Regions from separate parts of the Streptomyces sp. NPDC008317 genome, predicted to be linked through region 3. Evidence: riboswitches for the same ligand, from Rfam matches in the RefSeq annotation. Region 3 holds a riboswitch; each other region holds the start of a gene.
The links. Region 3 has a riboswitch for thiamine pyrophosphate ahead of thiO (glycine oxidase ThiO). Riboswitches for the same ligand answer to the same signal wherever they lie in the genome.
Positions count from the first base shown of each region.

Region 1: another riboswitch for thiamine pyrophosphate. It lies ahead of thiC (phosphomethylpyrimidine synthase ThiC); the one in region 3 lies ahead of thiO (glycine oxidase ThiO).
Region 2: another riboswitch for thiamine pyrophosphate. It lies ahead of ACFY9V_RS13795 (thiamine ABC transporter substrate-binding protein); the one in region 3 lies ahead of thiO (glycine oxidase ThiO).

Region 1 covers NZ_JBIBFQ010000001.1:612,156-619,637, reverse strand. The annotation lists gene ACFY9V_RS02565 (hypothetical protein) at 1-121, shown strand, start outside; gene ACFY9V_RS02560 (helix-turn-helix domain-containing protein) at 61-1,053, opposite strand; gene ACFY9V_RS02555 (LuxR C-terminal-related transcriptional regulator) at 1,395-2,432, opposite strand; gene ACFY9V_RS02550 (hypothetical protein) at 2,541-3,368, opposite strand; partial or broken gene ACFY9V_RS02545 (XRE family transcriptional regulator) at 3,474-3,578, shown strand; gene ACFY9V_RS02540 (NUDIX domain-containing protein) at 3,583-4,053, shown strand; gene thiC (phosphomethylpyrimidine synthase ThiC) at 4,089-5,900, opposite strand; TPP riboswitch at 6,019-6,164, opposite strand; gene ACFY9V_RS02530 (YibE/F family protein) at 6,225-7,482, shown strand, end outside.
Region 2 covers NZ_JBIBFQ010000004.1:86,485-93,966, reverse strand. The annotation lists gene pyrH (UMP kinase) at 92-850, shown strand; gene frr (ribosome recycling factor) at 996-1,553, shown strand; gene ACFY9V_RS13805 (phosphatidate cytidylyltransferase) at 1,773-2,798, shown strand; gene rlmN (23S rRNA (adenine(2503)-C(2))-methyltransferase RlmN) at 2,886-3,992, shown strand; TPP riboswitch at 4,084-4,195, shown strand; gene ACFY9V_RS13795 (thiamine ABC transporter substrate-binding protein) at 4,189-5,286, shown strand; gene ACFY9V_RS13790 (iron ABC transporter permease) at 5,445-7,082, shown strand; gene ACFY9V_RS13785 (ATP-binding cassette domain-containing protein) at 7,082-7,482, shown strand, end outside.
Region 3 covers NZ_JBIBFQ010000002.1:287,502-294,983, reverse strand. The annotation lists gene ACFY9V_RS06380 (thiazole synthase) at 1-792, opposite strand, end outside; gene thiS (sulfur carrier protein ThiS) at 796-1,002, opposite strand; gene thiO (glycine oxidase ThiO) at 999-2,270, opposite strand; TPP riboswitch at 2,266-2,378, opposite strand; gene ACFY9V_RS06365 (FAD-dependent oxidoreductase) at 2,488-3,660, shown strand; gene ACFY9V_RS06360 (Rv2175c family DNA-binding protein) at 3,726-4,100, shown strand; gene thiE (thiamine phosphate synthase) at 4,129-4,794, shown strand; gene metF (methylenetetrahydrofolate reductase [NAD(P)H]) at 5,295-6,212, shown strand; gene ACFY9V_RS06345 (hypothetical protein) at 6,257-7,219, shown strand; gene ACFY9V_RS06340 (germacradienol/geosmin synthase) at 7,244-7,482, opposite strand, start outside.

The sequences.
Region 1 (7,482 bases), on a different contig from region 3:
TCCGGCGCCCGACCCGGCCGCGCCGCTGCCGCCCGCCGCGCCGCGCTTCTCCGGTCCGCGCTACAGCAGTCCCGACTTCACCAGCCCGGACTTCGGCGGCCCCGACAACACGCCCGAGTAGGGGCCGGTCCTGCGCAGCGTCGGGACGGCGGGGCCCGCCGTACCGGGCGCCGTCGTCGCGGACGCCGTCGTACCGGGTGCTGTCCCGGCGGGCCCCGCCAGGCCGGGCGCCGTCACGGCGGGCATGAACATCAGCACTCGGCGCCGGGGATCGTGCGCCGGGGACGACACGAGCATGCGCACCCGCTGGACGTAACCGCCTGCCGGTGGCCGCAGCAGCCGTACCTGGCCGTCATGGTGCAGCGCGACCCGGGTGGACTCGCTCTCCGCCTGCCACAGCCGGGCCAGTTCGGGGTCCTCGCGCAGTTCGGCGATGACGCGGAGCAGCTCCTGGTCGGGCCCGGTCTGCGGCTGGTGGTGCGCGGTCTGCGCCTGGAGCCGGAGCTGGCGCAGGAACGCCGTCGCCCAGCCGGTCCGCCACTCGGCGCACAACTGCCGCGCGTACGGCGCGAAGAGCACGAAGCGCAGCAGATTCGCGGGCGGCGGCTGGCCCGCGGGCTCGAAGAGCTGGCGCCACGCCTGGTTGGTCTCCAGAATCCGCCAGGCGCCGTCCACGGTGAGGGCGGGGACCTGGAGCGCGTGGAGGTACGACGTCCAGCCGGTGACGGCCTCGGGGTCGGGTTCCGCCGGGCCGCGCGGCGGGTAGCCGCCGGTGACGATGAACCACAGCTCGTCGCGCTTGCGCGAGTCCAGCCGCAGCGCGTTGGCGAGGCTGTCGAGGCGGTGGGCGGGGATGGGGCGTCCGCAGCCCTCCCAGTCCTGGTAGAGGCGCGGTGATATGCCCAGGCGCTGGGCCACCGCGTGCTGGCTCAGGCCCGGCGGGCGGTAACCGTTGTGGCCCGTGATGGGCTCGGGTTCGCCCACGAAATTTCTGCGGGCCTCGCGCAGGAACTCCTGGATCAGCGGTGGGTCCTCGTCGGAACGACGGTCCATGGCTTGTCCCCCGGATCTTCTCGGCTGCCGCGTCCTTGGGGGTGAGGGGTCACCCGGCGTCCGCGGCCTGCGATTTCGCGCCCCCGCTCATGCTAAGCGGGGATGCTCGCGAGCCGCCGGAATCGCCTTGTCCACATCGGGCACTGTCCCAAGTGCGACACACTTCGGTGGTGGGGTGGTGGGGTGGTGTGCTGGTTCACCAGTCCGGTGGGGTGGTCGCGCGGATGCGGTGGTCACGCGGGTGCGGTGGGTGTCCCGGGTGCGGTGGGCGTCCCGGATGCGGTGGATGGACGGCGGCGCACGGCCGTACGGTGCGGCCCGCGGGGTACGGTGCGGCCGGGTCAGAGGTCGTCCGGGTCGAGCAGCCGGGCCAGCTTCAGGCCGACCTCGAAGCGGCTGGAGACCTGGAGCCGTTCCATCAGCTTGGTCATCACGCGCTGCACGGTGCGCCGGGCGACGCCCAGCGTCCTGGCGATGCGGTCGTCACTGTAGCCGTTGGCCATCAGCCGGATGATGGTCCGCTCCTGGTCGGTGAAGTCCGTGGCGGCGCCGGGGTCGTCGTCGCTGTCGGGGGCGGGGGTGGCTTGACCGCCGCGCGCCATGTGCGGCATCGGCTTCGCCCGCAGCCAGTAGTCCTCGTAGACCGAGACGTACGAGCGGGCCAGCACCGCGCCGCGCACCAGCGTCATCGACGACCGTACGTGCGGGACGCCCGGCAGGACGACGGTGTGCCGGTCCACCACCAGCAGGTCGTGCGGGCCGTGGTCGATCAGCCGGACGCCGACGCCCACGTCGGTCAGGTCGTTCAGATACTTGCTGTACTTCGGGATCTGGAGCAGCGAGCGCGGGTACAGGGCGCGGACCCGCACCCCGCGCCGTACCATCGCCGCGTCCCCGGCCAGGGAGTGCTCCAGCACCGCCATGTCCTGCGGCATCGGGCCCGGGTGCAGCGAGTCCACGGACTCCCGCGCGGTGGCGTCGATGTCGGCCAGCGCGCTCAGCCGGGTCTCCAGGTCCTCGAAGTTCTGGACGACCACCTGCTCCTGGAGCCGCGCCGCCGCCGGCCGGAACACCGTCAGCAGCGCCTGCGTCGTCTCGCTGAGCTCCGCCGCGTTCCGCAACTGCGCCGCGGCCGTGCCCAGATACGTGTCCATCGCCACCGCCAGCGCGGCGTCCGGGTCGACGGTCTCGACCCGCCCCTCCACCAGCCGGACCAGCCCCATGCCCTTCAAGGTCCGCAGCCCCGACTCCAGCCGCCCCTCGTCCAGCCCCACCAGCCCCGCCAGCCCCGCGTACGGAGCCCCACCGCCGTTCGCCACCGCCGTATAGATCACGACGGCGGACTCGATATCCCGCCCCTCACCCCTCGCCTGCCCCATCCCCTGCCCTCTTCCCCACCCACCACCCGACCCGCCCGATTCTCCCCCACCCCCCTTTTCCCCCAACAGCCCGTCCACCAGGTCTTCACCGGCCGCAGGTGCCGGCGATCAGCGAGCACCGCGTTCTTGGCGCTGCTGAGTGCGCAATCCGAGCAGCCTGCGATGGTCGTCGTCCTCGCTCAAGCCCTCGCCGATGGCCAAGAGGGACAGAAGTTGCAGAGGCCGCCCGGTCGATGCCGCGGCCTCCATTTTGTGGTGGCCGTCGAGCAGGAAATGCGTAAGCCCCCAGTGCTCGTAGTAGTCGGTCGCCCCGGTGTTCATCGCGGGCATGCAGCGGTCCAGAGTCGACACCGCCACCGCCGTCGGTACCGCTCCGCCTCCCAACCGCTCGGCGTAGTCCGCCACCCGCTCCCGTTCGTTCCAGGACGGCGGCACCATCGGCACGACGAACTCGTAGAAATGCGCCTCGTTGTCGACCGGTGTCTCGAACGTACGGAAATACGGCGTGCACGGGTGGTCCGGGAGGCCCCAGAACCCGTCGATGCCCCATGTGGCGACCTTCTCGCCGCTGAAGTAGTCACCTTCCTTGCCGGGAAAGACCAGGCTCGGCTCGATGCGAAGCAGCAAGGGGCGGTAGTCGCCTTCCGGCAGCAAGGAGCCGAACGCCTGGAGGACGCCGTCGTCCACATCCGTGAGGTGGCCGGCGAGACGGTCCCGTACGCCCTCCGGCGACAGCGTCCCCTGGGCACCCTCAAGCCGCCGGAAGAGCAGCCCGCACGTCCCGCACCAGAAGCTGCGCTCGAACGCCGGCTCACCGTCGAGCGCCAGAAGTCTGAGACCGGCCCCCGCCCCCGCCCGCCTGGGACCCTCTTCGAACCTGAGCCGCGCCTCGGACGAGGGAACTCCGAGTCTGCGCGGTTCGCCTGCGATCAGCATCACGCGCACAACCGTACGAGACCCCCTCCGCTGTCCCGCCCCCTCCCGGCCAGGTGTCCCGCCTCGGGACGGTCCCGCACCAGCCGAACCGTGGCACGCAGGGCCGTCTGGCACCTGCGGCAGCACGGCGACGGCAGCCTGTTCGACACCTACGCCGACAGCTTCGACGCCGTATGGGCCACGGCGCAGCCCGCGCCTCGGGAACACTGACGCCATGGCACGCACCGAGTTCTACGACGATCCGGACGCTCCCGCACCGAACAGTCTCGTCGTCGCCGCGTCTGCCGTCGTCACCGACGAGCAGGGTCGCATCCTGCTCCAGCGGCGCCGCGACAACGGCTTGTGGGCGCTGCCCGGGGGCGGCATGGAGATGACCGATTCCCTGCCCGGCACGGCGGTGCGCGAGGTCAAGGAGGAGACCGGCCTGGACGTGGAGATCACCGGGCTCGTCGGCACGTACACCGATCCGCGCCACGTGATCGCGTACACGGACGGGGAGGTACGCCGACAGTTCAACGTCTGCTTCACCGCCCGGGTCACCGGCGGGGAGCTGGCCGTCTCGGACGAGTCCACGGAAGTGCGCTTCGTCGCGGCCGGGGAGGTGGACGAGCTGCCGATGCATCACACGCAGCGGCTCAGGGTCGGTCACTTTCTGGAGGGACGGGAGCGGCCGTATCTGGGGTGAGGGCCCCGGCACCGGGGTGCCGGGGCCCTCGGGTGTCAGTCCGCCAGCGGCAGGTACACGCGGTTGCCGGCGGCGGCGAACTCGCGGGACTTCTGGGCCATGCCCAGCTCGGCCTCGGAGGCGGAGGCGGAGGCGGGGGCTACTGGGCCGCCGTGGTCGCGGCGGATGTCGTGGGAGATCTTCATCGAGCAGAATTTCGGGCCGCACATGGAGCAGAAGTGGGCGGTCTTGGCGGGCTCGGCGGGGAGCGTCTCGTCGTGGAAGGCGCGGGCGGTGGCGGGGTCGAGGGCGAGGTTGAACTGGTCTTCCCAGCGGAATTCGAAGCGCGCGTCGGAGAGGGCGTCGTCCCACGCCTGGGCGCCCTCGTGCCCCTTGGCGAGGTCGGCGGCGTGGGCGGCGATCTTGTAGGTGATCACACCGGTCTTGACGTCGTCGCGGTCGGGCAGCCCGAGGTGTTCCTTGGGGGTGACGTAGCAGAGCATCGCGGTGCCCCACCAGGCGATCATCGCGGCGCCGATGCCGGAGGTGATGTGGTCGTAGGCGGGGGCGATGTCGGTGGTGAGCGGGCCGAGCGTGTAGAACGGGGCCTCTTCGCAGATCTCCTGCTGGAGGTCGATGTTCTCCTTGATCTTGTGCATGGGCACGTGCCCGGGGCCCTCGATCATCGTCTGCACCTGGTGCCGCTTGGCGACGGTGTTCAGCTCGCCGAGAGTGCGCAGTTCGGCGAACTGCGCCTCGTCGTTGGCGTCCGCGATGGAGCCGGGGCGCAGGCCGTCGCCGAGCGAGTACGTGACGTCGTACGCGGCCAGGATCTCGCACAGCTCCTCGAAGTGCGTGTAGAGGAAGCTCTCCTGGTGGTGCGCCAGGCACCACGCGGCCATGATCGAGCCGCCGCGCGAGACGATGCCGGTCTTGCGGCGGGCGGTCAGCGGGACGTAGCGGAGCAGCACGCCCGCGTGCACCGTCATGTAGTCGACGCCCTGCTCGGCCTGTTCGATGACGGTGTCGCGGTAGACGTCCCAACTCAGCTCTTCCGCGCGGCCGTCGACCTTCTCCAGCGCCTGGTAGAGCGGGACGGTGCCGATGGGGACGGGGGAGTTGCGCAGCACCCACTCGCGGGTGGTGTGGATGTTGCGGCCGGTGGACAGGTCCATGACCGTGTCGGCGCCCCAGCGGGTGGCCCAGGTCATCTTGTCGACCTCCTCCTCGATGGAGGAAGTGACCGCCGAATTGCCGATGTTGGCGTTGACCTTCACCAGGAACCGCTTGCCGATGATCATCGGCTCGATCTCCGGGTGGTTGATGTTGGCGGGCAGTACGGCCCTCCCCGCGGCGATCTCGTCCCGGACGATCTCGGACGGGACGTTCTCGCGCAGCGCGACGTACTCCATCTCCGGCGTGATCTCGCCCCGCCTGGCGTAGGCGAGTTGGGTGACCGGCGTCCCGGTACGGCCCCGGCGGGGGAGCCGGGGGCGGCCGGGGAAGACCGCGTCGAGATTGCGGAGCCCGCCGCGCGGCGAGGTGTGCTTGAGGCCGTCGTCCTCGGGGCGGACCGGCCGTCCCGGGTACTCCTCGGTGTCGCCGCGCGCGATGATCCAGTGCTCCCGGAGCGGGGCGAGCCCGCGCCGGACGTCCGTCTCCACGGACGGATCGGTGTACGGGCCCGACGTGTCGTACAGCGTCACGTCGTTCCCATTGGTGAGGTGCACCTGCCGGACCGGCACCCGCAGGTCCGGCCGCGATCCGACGACGTACGACTTGTGCCAGCCGATGTCCCGTACGGGACCGTCCACTTCGGTACGGTTCGAGCCGTCCGCTTCCGTACCGTTCGAGGCGGCCGACTCCATACGATTCGAGGCGGCCGACTCCGTACGGATCGAGCCCTCCGCTTCCGTACGATTCGAGCCGACCGACTCCGTACGGGCGGATTCGTCCCCGTCGGATCCAGGCGTGTGCGCGTCCTGCATGGTCATGAGACCCACTCCCTACGCCGGCATTACCCGGTAACAGGTTCAGCGGTCGGCGCAGCGTTCGTCCCGGCGGTCATGCCGTGCCGGCAACAGGTTCAGCGCCCTCTCAGCCCGGTGCTCCGAGCTCCCGCGTTTGCAAAGGTGCCCCCACGGTAGCGGTTCGGCGAGGACAGGCACCAGGGATCTTGCGATGATCAGCCCGTGGAAGAGCCCCCGCAGAGCCCAAGTCCCGGCCCCGGACCCGGCCACGGCCCTGGCCCCGGCCCCGGCCCCGGCCCCGGCGCGAGCCACGGGCACAGTCACGGACACAGCCACAGTCATGGCCACGGTCACGGCCCCGTGCCGCCGGTCTCCCAGCACCTGCGCAAGGTCATCGCCGCGATCCTGGTCCCCTTCGCCGCCGCCGTCGTCGTCGGCCTGATCGTGCTGTGGCCGGGCGGCGCGCCCCAACACGCCCGCAGCGGCGTCGGCTTCGACCAGCAGACCCGGCAGGGCAAGGTGGTGCGACTGGTCGACGTGTCCTGCAAGGCGGAGAACCCGGGCCAGTCGTCGTCGGCCGCGAGCGACACGTGCCAGAAGGCCACCATCGAGGTCGAGTCGGGGCCCGACAAGGGGACGACCTTCACCGAGATCGTGCACCCCGACCAGTCCCGCCGCTACACCAAGGGCGAGGGCGTGGTCCTCGCGTACGCGCCCAACGCCCCCGCCGGGCTGCGCTATTCGGTCACCGACGTGGACCGCGGCTTCCCGCTCGCGCTGCTCGCCGGGATCTTCGCGGTCGCGGTGATCGTCGTCGGACGGCTGCGCGGTCTGATGGCCCTGATCGCACTGATCGTCTCGTTCGGGATCTTGACCCTCTTCATCCTTCCGGCCATCCTCCGCGGCGACAATCCACTGCTGGTGGCGGTGGTCGGCGGCAGCGCCATCATGCTCATCGCGCTGTACATGTGCCACGGCGTCAACGCCCGCACCTCGGTGGCCGTCCTCGGCACGCTCTGCTCACTGCTGCTGATCGGCGTCCTGGGCTCGGTCTTCATCGACTGGGCGCGGCTGACCGGCAACACCTCGGACGAGACGGGCGTGATCCACAGCCTCTATCCCGGCATCGAGATCAAGGGCGTCCTGCTCGCGGGCGTCATCATCGGCTCGCTCGGCGTGCTCGACGACGTCACCGTCACCCAGACCTCGGCGGTGTGGGAGCTGAAGGACGCCGATCCCGGCGCGAATTGGCGCAAACTCTACGGCGCCGGAATGCGGATCGGCCGCGACCACATCGCCTCGGTGGTCAACACCTTGGTGATGGCGTACGCGGGCGCCGCGCTGCCGCTGCTGCTGCTCTTCTCGATCGCGCGCAGCGGCGTCCTGCGGGTGGCCAGCAGCGAACTGGTGGCGGAGGAGATCGTCCGCACCCTGGTGGGCAGCATCGGCCTGGTCGCCTCGGTGCCGCTGACCACGGCCC
Region 2 (7,482 bases), on a different contig from region 3:
CCGCAGATGTGACGAGGAGGCCATTGCCGTACAGGGAACCCACGAGGACCCGCGGCAATGGCCTCCTTCGTACGTGCACGAGGAGATCTCCATGGACAAAGGCGCCGATACGGCCCACCACACCACCGCCCACCGCCGCTATCTGCTGAAGCTGTCCGGCGAGGCGTTCGCCGGGGGAGGCGGTCTCGGAGTCGATCCCGACGTCGTGCACGCCATCGCCCGCGAGATCGCCGCGGTCGTCGCGGACGGCTACGAGATCGCCCTCGTCGTCGGCGGCGGCAACTTCTTCCGCGGCGCCGAACTCCAGCAGCGCGGCATGGACCGGGCCCGCTCGGACTACATGGGCATGCTCGGCACGGTCATGAACTGCCTGGCCCTCCAGGACTTCCTGGAGAAGGAGGGCGTCGAGACCCGCGTGCAGACCGCGATCACCATGGGCCAGGTCGCCGAGCCGTACATCCCGCTGCGGGCCGTACGGCACCTGGAGAAGGGCCGCGTCGTCATCTTCGGCGCCGGTATGGGCATGCCGTACTTCTCCACCGACACCACCGCCGCCCAGCGGGCCCTGGAGATCGACGCGGCGGCCATGCTGATGGGCAAGAACGGGGTCGACGGGGTCTACGACTCCGACCCCAAGCTGAACCCGGACGCGGTGAAGTTCGACGCCCTGGAGTACGGCGAGGTCATCACCCGCGACCTGCGGGTCGCCGACCTCACCGCGATCACCCTCTGCCAGGACAACAAGCTGCCGATCCTCGTCTTCGAGCTGCTCGCCGAAGGGAACATCGCGCGGGCCGTGAAGGGTGAGAAGATCGGCACGCTGGTCAACGACCGGGGCTCCAGGGCTTAATGACCGCCCGAGCGCCGGGTGGTGACACGTCCCGGTTCGCCCGGTCCGGGGATGGACAACAGGCTGCCGGTCGGACACCGTGCAGGAAAGACGCGCGCAGGGGCCCGACCGTCAGGCTCCGCCTTCTGAATACCAGGAGCACATGGTGATTGAAGAGACCCTCCTCGAGGCCGAGGAGAAGATGGAGAAGGCCGTCGTCGTCGCCAAGGAGGACTTCGCGGCGATCCGTACCGGCCGGGCGCACCCCGCGATGTTCAACAAGATCGTGGCCGAGTACTACGGCGCGCCCACCCCGATCAACCAGCTCGCCTCGTTCGCGGTGCCCGAGCCGCGGATGGCGGTGATCACCCCCTTCGACAGCAGCAGTCTGCGCAACATCGAGGAGGCGATCCGCAACTCCGACCTCGGCGTCAACCCGAGCAACGACGGCCGGATCATCCGGGTGGCGTTCCCGCAGCTCACCGAGGAGCGGCGCCGGGAGTACATCAAGGTCGCCAAGACCAAGGGCGAGGACGCCAAGATCTCGATCCGCAGCGTCCGCCGCAAGGCCAAGGAGACCCTCGACAAGCTCGTCAAGGACGGCGAGTCGGGCGAGGACGAGGTGCGCCGCGCGGAGAAGGAGCTGGACGACACGACGTCGAAGTACGTCGCCCAGGTCGACGAGCTGCTCAAGCACAAGGAAGCCGAGCTGCTGGAGGTCTGACCGGGCCGGGCCCCCGGGCCCGCCCCGGAAACACCGCCCCGGACATCTCAGTCCGTCCGGACACGCCCGTCCGGACACGCCCGTCCGGACACGCCCGTCCGGACACGCCCGTCCTGGCACCGTTCCTGACGCCCGTCCGGACACCGGCAGTACGACCGTATGCACGATCCCGCCCTCAGCCCTTCCCGGCCGACACACGACGACGCGAGGCGAAGCTCAGTGAACGACTCTTCCTGGGGCGCTTCGCCACGCGCCGGTCACTGGGGAGCGCCCGAGGACACGGTCACCAACGGCGCGGCCGACGGCTCGATTGCGGATGACACGATCATCTATCCGGCGGGTTCCGCACCCGATTCCGGGCGCGGCAGGAAGACTCCTCCTATGCCAACCGCCCCGGAGCCGACACCGCCGCCGCAGCCCCCCGCGAAGAAGTCCGCAGGGCGGAATCTGCGCGCGGCGATAGGGGTCGGCCTCGGCCTCGGCGCGGTCATCGTCGCCTCGCTCTTCATCGTGAAGGCGGTGTTCGTCGGCGTCGTGGTCGTCGCCGCCGCCGTCGGCGTCTGGGAGCTGACCTCGCGGCTGGCGGAGCGCAAGGGCATCCGCGCCCCGCTGATCCCGATCGCGGCCGGCGGTACGGCGATGATCATCGCCGGGTATCTGCGCGGCGCGGACGGCGCCTGGGTGGCGATGGCCCTCACCGCGCTCGCCATCCTCGTGTGGCGCATGACGGAGCCGCCCGAGAACTACCTGCGCGACGTCACCGCCGGCGTCTTCGCCGCCTTCTACGTGCCCTTCCTGGCCACCTTCGTGGTCATGATGCTCGCCGCCGACGACGGCCCGCGCCGCGTCCTGGTCTTCCTGCTGCTCACCGTGATCAGCGACACCGGCGCCTACGCCGTCGGCTGGCGCTTCGGCAAGCACAGGCTCGCGCCCCGCATCAGCCCCGGCAAGACCCGCGAGGGCCTGCTCGGCGCGATCTCCTTCGCCATGGTCGCGGGCGCCCTGCTCATGCAGTACGTCATCGACGACGGCCGCTGGTGGCAGGGCCTCCTCCTCGGCCTCGCCGCCGCCGTCAGCGCCACCCTCGGCGACCTCGGCGAATCCATGATCAAGCGCGACCTCGGCATCAAGGACATGGGCACCCTCCTGCCGGGCCACGGCGGCATCATGGACCGCCTCGACTCCCTGCTCCCCACCGCCCCCGTCGTCTGGCTCCTCCTGGCCGTCTTCGTCGGCACCGGCTGACCCCCCGGACGGCCCGCCGCCCGAGCGACAGCCCCGGACCAGCGGGCGACCGGCCGACCCATTTCGATCTGCGACACTTGTCAGATCATGCCTGTACCCGGAGAACTCACTTTTGCCGCGCCGCGTGGGGCCAAGAAGCCGCCGCGGCACCTTGCCGACCTCACTCCCGTCGAGCGGCGGGAGGCGGTGGCCGCGCTCGGGGAGAAGCCGTTCCGGGCGAAGCAACTGTCGCAGCACTACTTCGCGCGGTACGCCGACGATCCGGCGGCGTGGACGGACATTCCGGCCGCGGCGCGGGGGAAGCTGGCGGAGGACCTGCTGCCGGAGCTGATGACGGTGGTGCGGCACGCGTCGTGCGACGACGGGGACACCCGTAAGACGCTGTGGAAGCTGTTCGACGGGACGCTCGTCGAGTCGGTGCTGATGCGGTACCCGGACCGGGTCACGATGTGCATCTCCTCGCAGGCGGGCTGCGGCATGAACTGCCCGTTCTGCGCGACCGGGCAGGCCGGTCTCGACCGGAATCTGTCCACCGCCGAGATCGTGCACCAGATCGTCGCGGGCATGAAGAGCCTGCGCGACGGCGAGGTGCCCGGGGGGCCCGCGCGGCTGTCGAACATCGTCTTCATGGGGATGGGCGAGCCGCTGGCCAACTACAAGCGCGTGATCGGCGCGATCCGCCGCCTCACCGACCCCGAGCCGGACGGCCTCGGCCTGTCGCAGCGCGGCATCACCGTCTCCACGGTCGGCCTGGTCCCGGCGATCTACCGGTTCGCCGACGAGGGGCTGAAGTGCCGCCTCGCGGTCTCGCTGCACGCGCCCGACGACGAGCTGCGCGACACCCTGGTGCCGGTCAACACCCGCTGGAAGGTCCGCGAGGTGCTGGACGCGGCCTGGCACTACGCCGAGGTCTCCGGCCGCCGGATCTCCATCGAGTACGCGCTGATCCGGGACATCAACGACCAGGCGTGGCGCGCGGACCGGCTCGGCCGGATGCTGAAGAACCACCGGGTGCACGTCAATCTGATCCCGCTCAACCCCACGCCCGGCTCCAAGTGGACGGCCTCCCGGCCGGAGGACGAGCGGGCGTTCGTCGCCGCGCTCGAGTCCCACGGCGTGCCCGTGACCGTGCGGGACACCCGCGGCCAGGAGATCGACGGCGCGTGCGGCCAGCTCGCGGCCTCGGAGCGCTGAGGCGCCGGGCGCGTTAAGGGCCCGGCGCTGACCAGCCCTTTCGCACCTGCTGCTATCGTGCTCGTGCAATCACACAAGTACGTACAAGTGAACATTCCGACAGGGGAGCGCCTGAGACGGCGCTGAGAGTGCGGCCCACGAGACCGCAGACCCTCGGACCTGATCCGGGTCATACCGGCGTAGGGAGTCTGCACAGATGAACACCATCCGTCGGCGTGCCATCGGCGCGCTCGTCCTGGCCACGGTCGGCGCCACCGCGCTCGCCGCGTGCGGCAGCGACTCGGGCGGCACCAAGACCAGCGGCGGCAGCACGTCCAAGACCGTGACGCTGGTCAGCCACGACTCCTTCGCGGCGTCCGACGCCGTGCTCAAGGACTTCACCAAGGAGACCGGCTACACGGTCAAGGTGCTGCGCGGCGGAGACGCGGGCGCGGCCGTCAACCAGGCGATCCTCACCAAGGACCACCCGCAGGGCGACGTCTTCTTCGGCGTCGACAACACGCTGCTGTCCCGCGCGCTCGACAACGGCCTGTTCACCCCGTACGCGGCCAAGGGCCTCGACCAGGTGCCCGCCGACCTCCAACTCGACGCGGCCAAGCACCGGGTGACGCCCATCGACTCCGGTGACGTCTGCGTCAACTACGACCGGGCGTACTTCACCGCGCACAAGCTGGCCCCGCCCGTCACCTTCGCGGACCTGGTCAAGCCGGAGTACAAGAACCTGCTGGTCACCGAGAACGCCGCGACGTCCTCGCCCGGTCTGGCCTTCCTGCTCGGCAGCGCCGCCGCCTACGGGGACTCCGACTGGCAGTCGTACTGGAAGCAGCTCAAGGCCAACGGCGTCGAGGTCGTGGACGGTTGGGAGCAGGCGTACAACGACCGCTTCTCCGGTTCCTCGGCAGGCAAGAAGGCCAAGGGCGACAAGCCGCTGGTCGTGTCGTACGCGTCCAGCCCGCCCGCCGAGGTCGTGGGCGTCACCCCCGCACCTGCCCAGTCCCCGACCGGGGTCTCCACCGGCACCTGCTTCCGGCAGATCGAATTCGCCGGGCTGCTGCACGGCGCGAAGAACACCGCGGGCGGCCAGGCGCTGATCGACTTCCTGCTGAGCAGGACGTTCCAGGAGGACATGCCCCTCCAGATGTACGTCGACCCGGTGCGCAAGGACGCCGCCGAGCCCGAGGTGTTCACCACATACGGCGCGAAGATCACCGACCCGAAGACGCTGGCGCCCGACAAGATCGCCGCCAAGCGCGACGAGTGGGTCAAGGCATGGTCGTCGATCGTCCTCAAGTGACGCCCGGCGCCGAAAAGACGGACGCGGCCGATACGTCGGGCCACGCCGATACGACGGACACGACCGGCACGTCGGACGCGACCGGCACGGCATCGGCGGTACGCGGCAGGGGCCGGTCGCTCGTACCCGGTCGCGGCACCGCGATCCGACTCGCCCTGATGGCCGTGCCCGCCGCCTTCTTCGGGGTGTTCTTCGCCTACCCCGTGATCTCCATCGTCGGCCGCGGCCTGCACCAGGGCGGCCGGTGGCAGCTCGGCCGGATCGGCGACGTCCTCGGCGACGGCTCCATCCGGCACGTGCTGTGGTTCACCTGCTGGCAGGCCGCCGCGTCCACCGCGCTGACCCTGGCCGTCGCCCTGCCCGGCGCGTATGTCTTCGCGCGGCTCGACTTCCCCGGCAAGCGGCTGCTGCGGGCCGTCGTCACCGTGCCCTTCGTGCTGCCGACCGTGGTCGCCGGTTCGGCCTTCCTCGCGCTGCTCGGCCGCGGCGGCTTCACCGACTCGCTGTGGGGCGTCCGCCTGGACACCACCGTGTGGGCGATCCTCATCGCGCACGTCTTCTTCAACTACGCGGTGGTCGTCCGCACCGTCGGCGGCCTGTGGGCGCAGCTCGACCCGCGCCAGGAAGAGGCCGCGCGGATGCTCGGCGCGAGCCGGCTCGCCGCCTGGCGGCGGGTCACGCTGCCCGCGCTCGGCCCCTCGGTGGCCGCCGCCGGGCTGATGGTGTTCCTGTTCACCTTCACCTCCTTCGGCGTGATCCAGATCCTCGGCGGCCCGCTGTACTCCACCCTCGAAGTGGAGATCTACCGGCAGACCGCGGAACTCCTCGACCTGCCGACCGCCGCCGTGCTGACCCTGCTGCAATTCGCCGCCGTCGCCGCGATCCTCGCCGTGCACGCCTGGACCGTACGCCGCCGGGAGTCCACGCTGCGGCTGGTCGACGCGGCCACCACCGCGCACCGGCCGCGCGGCAGGGGGGAGCGGACGCTGCTCGCCGGAGTGCTCGCCGTCATCGCGCTGCTGATCCTGCTGCCGCTGGGCGTGCTCGTCGCCCGCTCGCTGGACGGCCCCGACGGCTACGGCTTCGCCTTCTACCGCTCGCTCGGCTCCGTCGGCTCGGGCCGGAGCGGCGGCACCTTCACCGTCGCCCCGCTGGAGACGGTCTGGAATTCGCTGCGGTACGCCGCCGTCGCCACCGTCATCGCCTTGACGGTCGGCGGGCTCGCCGCCGCGGCCCTGGTCCGCAGGGCGGGACGGCTGGTCCGCGGCTTCGACGCGCTGCTGATGCTGCCGCTCGGCACCTCCGCCGTCACCGTAGGCTTCGGCTTCCTGATCACCCTCGACAAGCCGCCGCTCGACCTGCGGTCCTCCTGGATCCTGGTGCCGCTCGCCCAGGCGCTGGTCGGTGTGCCGTTCGTCGTACGCGTCATGCTGCCGGTGCTGCGCGCCGTGGACGACCGGTTGCGGGAGGCCGCCGCGGTGCTCGGCGCGTCACCGCTACGGGTCTGGCGCGAGGTCGAACTCCCGCTCGTCGGACGGGCGCTGGCCGTCGCCGCGGGCTTCGCCTTCGCCGTGTCGCTCGGCGAGTTCGGCGCCACCGTCTTCATCGCCCGCCCCGACAGCCCCACTCTCCCGGTCGCCGTCGCCCGCCTGCTCGGCCGCGCGGGCCCGTCCACGTACGGCCAGGCCATGGCACTGAGCACCATCCTCATGCTGGTCTGCGCCGCGTCGCTGCTGGTGCTGGAGAATCTGCGCCCGCGCGGCCGGGGCGCCGACCCCTCACCCGGGGAGTTCTGATGACGCTGCTGCGAGTCGAGGACGCGACCGTACGGTTCGGCGCGCGGGCCGCGCTGGACGCCGTCACGCTGGAGGTGGCCGCGCACGAGACGGTGTGCGTGCTCGGGCCCAGCGGCAGCGGCAAGTCCACGCTGCTGCGGGCCGTCGCCGGACTCCAGCCGCTGGACGGCGGACGGGTGCTGCTCGACGGCGCCGACCAGGCGGGCGTTCCCGCGCACCGGCGCGGCGTCGGCCTGATGTTCCAGGACCACCAGCTCTTTCCGCAGCGCGACGTCGGCGGCAACGTCGCCTTCGGGCCGCGCATGCACAAGGTGCCGCGCGAGCGGCGCGAGGAGCGGGTGCGCGAACTGCTCGACCTCGTCGGGCTGCCCGGCGCGGGCGGGCGCGGCGTCGCCACGCT
Region 3 (7,482 bases):
GTCGAGGGAGGGGAGACCTTCGGGCGGGGAGGAGGGGAGGGCGAAGTGGCGGCGGGGGATACGCCCGGCACGAAAGGCCAGGCGCCCGGCCGAAACGGCGTGACGCATGCCCTCGGCCATGAGAACCGGCTGCCGCGCCCGCGTGACGGCCGAGGCCAGCATGACGGCGGCGCACCCGAGTTCCATGGCGAGCGCGGCGTCGGACGCCGTCCCCGCCCCGGCGTCGAGGACGACGGGAACACCGGCCCGCTCGGTGATGAGTTGAAAATTGTGCGGGTTGCGGATTCCGAGCCCCGACCCGATCGGCGACCCGAGCGGCATGATCGCCGCGCACCCCACATCCTCCAGCTTCCGCGCCAGCACCGGATCGTCGCTGGTGTACGGCAGCACCGTGAAGCCGTCGTCCACCAACGTCTCGGCGGCGTCGAGGAGTTCGACCGGATCGGGCAGCAACGTCCGCTCGTCCGCGATGACTTCCAGCTTCACCCAGTCGGTGCCGAGGGCCTCACGCGCCAGCCGCGCGGTCAGCACGGCCTCACCGGCCGTGAAGCACCCGGCGGTGTTGGGCAGCACACGGATGCCGTGCCGCCGCAGCACCGACAGCACCGGCCCCTTCGTCGTGGGGTCGAGCCGCCGCATGGCGACGGTGGTCAGCTCCGTACCGGACGCGAGCAGCGCCTGTTCCAGCACCTCCAGGCTCGGCGCCCCGCCGGTCCCCATGATCAGCCGCGAGGAGAAGACGGCGTCCCCGATCCGCAACGGGTCGCTGACGTCGACAGCGGAAGTCGTCATCCCTCAGCCCCCCTGCACGGCGGTGAGGATTTCCACGCGGTCACCGTCGGACAGCGGCGTCGCCGCCCACCGGGTGCGCGGGACGACCGTCTCGTTGAGGGCGGCGGCCACGCCGGAGGCGGCCGGGGTGAGGTCGGCCACCAGGGCGTCGAGGGCGAGGGGCGCGGGCAGGGAGCGGCGCTCGCCGTTCACCAGGACCGTGATCGTCATACGGTCTGCTCCTCACGCGCGGCGGCGGCCGGGGGACCGGATACGGGGAAGACGGGCACCGGGACGGCCGCGAACCGGGAGGCGGCGAACGGCCGCGCGTACGCGGGCAGTTCGTCCGTGACCAGCGCCTCCGCCATGATGTCGCCGGTGATCGGGGTGAGCAGCACGCCGTTGCGGTGGTGGCCGGTGGCCAGCAGCAGGCCGTCCAGCGCGCCGCGGCCGAGGAGCGGGGCGTTGTCCGGGGACCCCGGCCGCAGGCCCGCCAGGGTCTCGGTGAGCGGCAGTTCGGTGATGCCGGGCACCAACTCGTGCGCGTCCCGCAGGAGTTCGTAGACCCCGCCCGCGGTCACCGTGGTGTCCCAGCCCAATTCCTCGCTGGTCGCGCCGAGTACCAGCTCCCCGTTCTCGCGCGGCACCAGGTACACATGGCTGCCGCGTACCACCGCCCGGACCGTACGGGACAGGAACGGCGCGTGGCCCGGCGGGATGCGCAGCCGCAGGATCTGCCCCTTCACCGGCCGTACCGGCGGCAGCGCGGCCTCGGGCACGCCCGCGATCCGGCCGCTGTCGCTGCCCGCGGCCAGCACCGTACGACCGGCCGTGACCGCCGTACCGTCGTCGAGCAGCGCGCCGACGGCCCGGCCGCCCGAGATCTCGACGCGGGCCACCGCCGAGCGGTGCAGGACCACACCGGCCAGCTCCGCGGCCCGCAGCAGCGCCGTGGCGAGACGGCGCGGGTCGACCTGGTGGTCGCCGTCCACCCGCAGTCCGCCGCGGACACCGGGGGCGAGCAGCGGTTCGAGGCGGCGGCAGTCCCGGCCGCTCAGCCACTCCGAGGGCAGGCCCAGCGAGGTCTGGAAGGCGTGCAGATCGCGCAGGTGCGCGCGGTCGTCGGCGTCCAGCGCGACGGTCAGGGTGCCGCAGGCGCGGAAGCCGACGTCGAGGCCGGTCGCCTCGGTCAACTCGGCCACGAAATCCGGGTATCGGCGCGCCGACGCCAGATTGAGGTCCAGCAGCGTCTGCTCGCCGTACTGCGATTCGGTGACCGCGGCCAGCATGCCCGCCGCCACCCGCGCCGCGCCGCCGCCGGGGTCCGGGTCGGCCACGGCGGTCCGCAGGCCGCGCTGCGCCGCCCGCCAGGCGGTGACCAGGCCGATGATGCCGCCGCCCACCACCAGGACGTCGTACGACGCCGCCGCGCGGGAACTCCGCGGCGCGGCCGTCGGAGCCGCCGGTCCGCTCGGCGCCGCCGGTTCAGGTGTACCCATCGAATACCGCCCTCCCTTCGCCGGAATGACCCGGATCAGGTTCGTACGGTCGGCGGCCGTCCAGCCGCCCTCTCAGCCCGGTGCGTCCGGGCTCCCGCGTGTTCTCTGGCCCCGACACCATATCCCCGCCCGCCGCCCGGGGGTGGCCCGGCGTCGTCGGCGGCCCGTACCGACTACCGTGAATCATGTGAACGACGTCGTGATTGTCGGGGCCGGGATGGCCGGGGTGCAGACGGCGGTCTGCCTGCGCGAGCAGGGCTGGCGGGACGGCATCGTGCTGGTCGGCGACGAGCCGCACCCTCCGTACGACCGCCCGCCGCTGTCGAAGGCGGTCCTGCTCGGCACGGCGGGCGAGGACACCGACGTCCGCTTCGACGTCGACTTCGACGCCCTGGACGTGGATCTGCGCCTGGGCGTACGGGCGCAGGGGCTGCGGCCAGGCGACCACGAGGTCGTCACCGACAAGGGCGGCCTGCGCTACGGCCGTCTCGTCGTCGCGACCGGCGCCTACCCCGTGGCCCTGCCCGGCACGGCGGGCCTGCCCGGCGTCCACCTGCTGCGCACCCTGGACGACGCGGCGGCGCTGCGCCCGGTGCTGGACGCCCACAAGGACGTCGTGGTGGTCGGCGCGGGCTGGATCGGCGCCGAATTCGCCACCGCGGCGCGGCAGGCGGGCTGCGAGGTGACCGTCGTGGAGGCCGCGGACCGGCCGCTGTCCGGCGCGCTGCCCGCCACCATCACCGGCCACATGCGGGCCTGGTACGCCGACGCCGGGGTACGGCTGCTCACCGGCACGCCCGTCGCCGAGGTCGAACCCGGCGCCGTGGTGCTCGCCGACGGCACCCGGCTGCCCGCCGCGGCCGTCGTGGTCGGCATCGGCGCCAGGCCCGCCACCGGCTGGCTGGCCGGTTCCGGCGTCGGCCTCGGCCCGGACGGCGCCGTACTCGCCGACGACCGGCTGCGCACCACCGCGTCCGACGTGTACGCCGTCGGCGACTGCGCGTCGTTCCCGTCCGCGCGCTACGGCGAGCGGCTGCTCATCCACCACTGGGACAACGCCGTGCAGGGCCCGCGGACCGCCGCCGCCAACGTCCTCGGCGGCGACGAGGCGTACGACCCGGTGCCGTACTTCTGGTCCGAGCAGTTCGGCCGCTTCGTGCAGTACGCAGGGCACCACACGGGCGCCGACACGATGCTGCTGCGCGGCGACCCGGCGAGCCCGTCCTGGTCGGTGTGCTGGCTGCGCGGCGGCGCCCTGGCCGCGCTGCTGGCCGTGGACCGGCCGCGGGACCTGGCGCAGGCCCGCAAGCTGGTCGCCCGCGCGGCGGTGCTGGACCCGGCGCTCGCCGCCGACCCGGCGGTGCAGCTCAAGTCGGCGGTCCTGCGCTGAGCGGGGCGTCCCGCTAACGGCGCAGTGCCGCAGCGGTTGTCGGCGGCGGGTGGCACCCTTGTCCTGTGACTGTTTTCTCGTCGGTTGACGCACACATTGACGCTCTCGTCCCCTCGTGGCTCACGCTGCCCGAGGTCGCGGAGCGGCTCGGACTCGACATCACCCGGATTCGCCCCCTCATCAAGGAGGGCCAGCTCATCGCGGTCCGCCGCGGTGAGAACAAGGTGCTCATGGTGCCCGCGGACTTCGTCGGCGAAGGCGCCATCACCAAGGGCCTGTCCGGCACGCTCACCGTGCTCAAGGACGACGGGTTCTCGGACGATGAGGCGCTGGAATGGCTCTTCACGCCCGACCCGAGCCTCCCCGGCACCCCCGCCCAGGCACTGCGCGAGAATCGCGGGACCGAGGTGAAGCGCCGAGCGCAGGCGCTCGCCGTGTAACCCGTACGCCTCAGGGGGAACCGCCCGCATGACGACCACCGCCGCCGCCACCGCCGTGGGCACCGCCCGTGACCGGCTCGCCGCCGCCCGGCTCTATCTGTGCACCGACGCCAGGACCGAGCGCGGCGACCTCGCCGAGTTCGCGGACGCGGTACTGAGCGGCGGGGTGGACGTCATCCAGCTCCGGCACAAGGGCATCGAGGCGGGGGCCGAACTGGCGGCCCTCGCCGTCCTCGCCGAGGTCTGCCGCAGGCACGGCAAGCTCCTCGCGGTCAACGACCGCGCCGACGTGGCGCACGCGGCCCGGGCCGACGTCCTGCACCTCGGCCAGGGGGACCTGCCGGTCCCGGCCGCGCGCGCCATCCTCGGCGACGAGGTGCTGATCGGGCGCTCCTGCCATGCCGCTTCCGAGGTGGACGCCGCCGCCGTGGAGCCCGGCGCCGACTACTTCTGCACCGGGCCCGTCTGGCCCACGCCCACCAAGCCGGGGCGTCCCGCCCCGGGGCTCGACCTCGTCCGGCACGCCGCCGGGCTCACGACCGACCGGCCCTGGTTCGCCATCGGCGGCATCTCCCTCGACAACATCGCCCAGGTCCGCGCCGCCGGTGCGCGCCGCGTCGTCGTCGTCCGCGCCCTCACCGAGGCCGCCGATCCCGCCGGTGCGGCCTCCGCCCTCCGCGCCGCCCTCGCCTGACACCTAGGCGGTGAGCATTCCCGGGGCCCGGCCCCTGGACGGTCCTCTCCCGCAGGCGGCAAGCCGGTCTTTTCGGGGCGCGGCCCCGAGGCGGTCTTTCTGCCAGGGCGGCTGGCCGGTCTTTTCAGGGGCGCGGGGAACTGCGCGACCAGCCCCCTACCGGGCTGTCAGCCCGGAAACAACAGCATCTGCCCCGCTGGGGCCGGTTCTCAAAGGCGCGCCACCGCCGTGGCCGAGCGCGCAGTTCCCCGCGCCCCTAAAAAACCCGGCGTGCCGCTCCCGGCAGAGAAACCGCCCGGGCCCGCGCCCCCGGAAAACCCGGCGTGCCGCCCCTGGCAAAGGAACCGCCCGGGGCCGCGCCCCGGGGAAGGCGCGGGCATGGGCGCCAAGCCCACCCGGTGTCCAATCCGTGGACCGCCGGTGGCCAGGAAACGGACGTACGAGGTCATATCGCCCCGTCCGGTTACGGACGGTGGCCAGCCGGGGCTAGCCTTCAAGGCATGGCTTTGGGGACACCTTCCACGCGAACAGACCGGGCGATCACGATCCGTGAGCTCCTGGCGCGGGGCGAGCGCTCGTACTCGTTCGAATTCGCCGCGCCGAGGACGGAGAAGGGCGAGCGGACGCTGTGGAACGCGATCCGCAGGATCGAGGCGGTCGGCCCCACGTTCGTGTCGGTGACCTACGGCGCGGGCGGCTCCTCGCGGGAGGGCACGGTGCGGGCCACGGACCGGATCGTGTCGGACACCACGCTGACCCCGTGCGCGCACCTCACGGCCGTGAACCACTCGGTGGCGGAGCTGCGCAACATCATCGGTCAGTACGCGGACGCCGGAATCCGCAACATCCTGGCTGTGCGCGGAGACCCGCCGGGCGACCCGCTCGCGGAGTGGGTGCCGCACCCGGAGGGCCTGACGTACGCGGCGGAACTGGTCCGGCTGATCAAGGAGTCGGGCGACTTCTGCGTCGGCGTGGCCGCGTTCACCGAGATGCACCCGCGCTCCACCGACCCGGCCGAGGACACCCGGCACTTCCTGGACAAGTGCCGCGCGGGCGCCGACTTCGCCATCACGCAGATGTTCTTCGACGCGGAGGACTACCTGCGGCTGCGCGACCGGGTCGACGCGGCGGGGTGCAGCACCCCGATCATCCCCGAGGTCATGCCGGTCACCAACGTCCGGCAGATCGAGCGTTTCGCCCAGCTCGGCAACGCCCCCTTCCCCTCCGACCTGGCCGAACGCATCCTCGCGGTGCAGGACGACCCGGTCGCGGTCCGGGCGATCGGCATCGAGTTCACCACCGAGATGTGCCGCCGTCTGATGGCGGAGGACATTCCGGGGCTGCACTTCATTACTCTTAACCACTCGACAGCGTCGCTGGAGATCTACGAGAACCTCGGTCTGCACCAGCGGACGTGACCGGCTCGGTACAGTCGGCTCGGTCCAGTTAAGGAAGTGGGCGCATGGGCTACTCGGTGCTGTACGTCGCCTTCGGAATCGTCGCGCTGTGGCTGCTCGGTGAGGTACTGCTCCAGTACAAGGCGCGGCTGCGCTATCGCGTACTGGCCTTCGCCGGGTTCCTGGGCGTGGTCGTCGGCGTGTCCCAGCGCAATGTGATCATCATCGTGCTCGGCGCGCTCGCCTTCGGCGCGGGTCAGTCCTTCGTGACGCTCTCCTACAAGCGCGGCTTCTCCACCGGCTGGGCGCTCGGCGGGCGTCCCGGCTCCAGCCGCCGCCGCAGGAAGGGCGGGGTGACCGAGCCGGTGCTGGAGGTCAGCCCGGTCGAGGAGGAGTACCCGGAGGAATTCGCCGCCGCCCGGCAGCCGGGTCCGCGCGACGAACTCGACGCGGACGAGCCCGATCTGTTCGGCGGCGGGCGGCCGTTGGACTCCGGCCAGATCTACCAGCCGGTCCCGATGCACGAGGACAGCGGCGAATACCCGGTCTACGACGGCCAGTCGACGTACACCCCCGACCCGTACACCAGCGGCGGCTACGAGGGGTACGGCGCGCAGGGCTATGCGGGCTGGGGCGGCGAACCCCAGCCCGCGGCGGCCTCCTACGCCGGTGACGGCTCCGACCAGTCCGGCTGGGGCGGCCACGAGTACGGCTACGACCCGGGCGCCTACCAGGAGCCCGCCCCCGCCCCCTACGGCTACGACACCCCGGCCGGCGGCGGCGAGCCCTACCCGTACCCGTATCCGCAGCCCCAGCCGCGGTACGAGACCTACGGCGGTCAGCAGGAGCAGGAGCAACAGCCGCTGGGCAGCGACCCGTACGGCTACCCGTACCAGCAGCAGCCCGACCCGCAGGCGCAGCCGTACATCCCCCAGCAGCAGTACCAGTCGCCGTACGAGCAGCAGCAACCGCCGCAGCAGGAGCAGCAGCCGCAGTACGCCGACCCGTACGACCCCTACCGCTACTGAGAGTTCGTCCCGCCGCCCGGCCCGCTACCCGGCCTGGGTGCGGGCCGCGTGCAGCAGTGACGGCAGCCGGGCCGCCGCCGTGCCCAGGCCGTTGGGCGCGGCCCAGGTCTGGGCGGGCAGCACGGCGGCCACGTGTGGGAAGTCCCGCCGCAGCGTCTCCTCCTCGTAGCGGTGGCAGCCCTCGTGCCAGGTGAGGATGCCCGCCAGCCAGTCGCGCAGCTCCTGCGCGTAGCCGAGCAGCACCTCGCGCGCCGCGTCGTCGA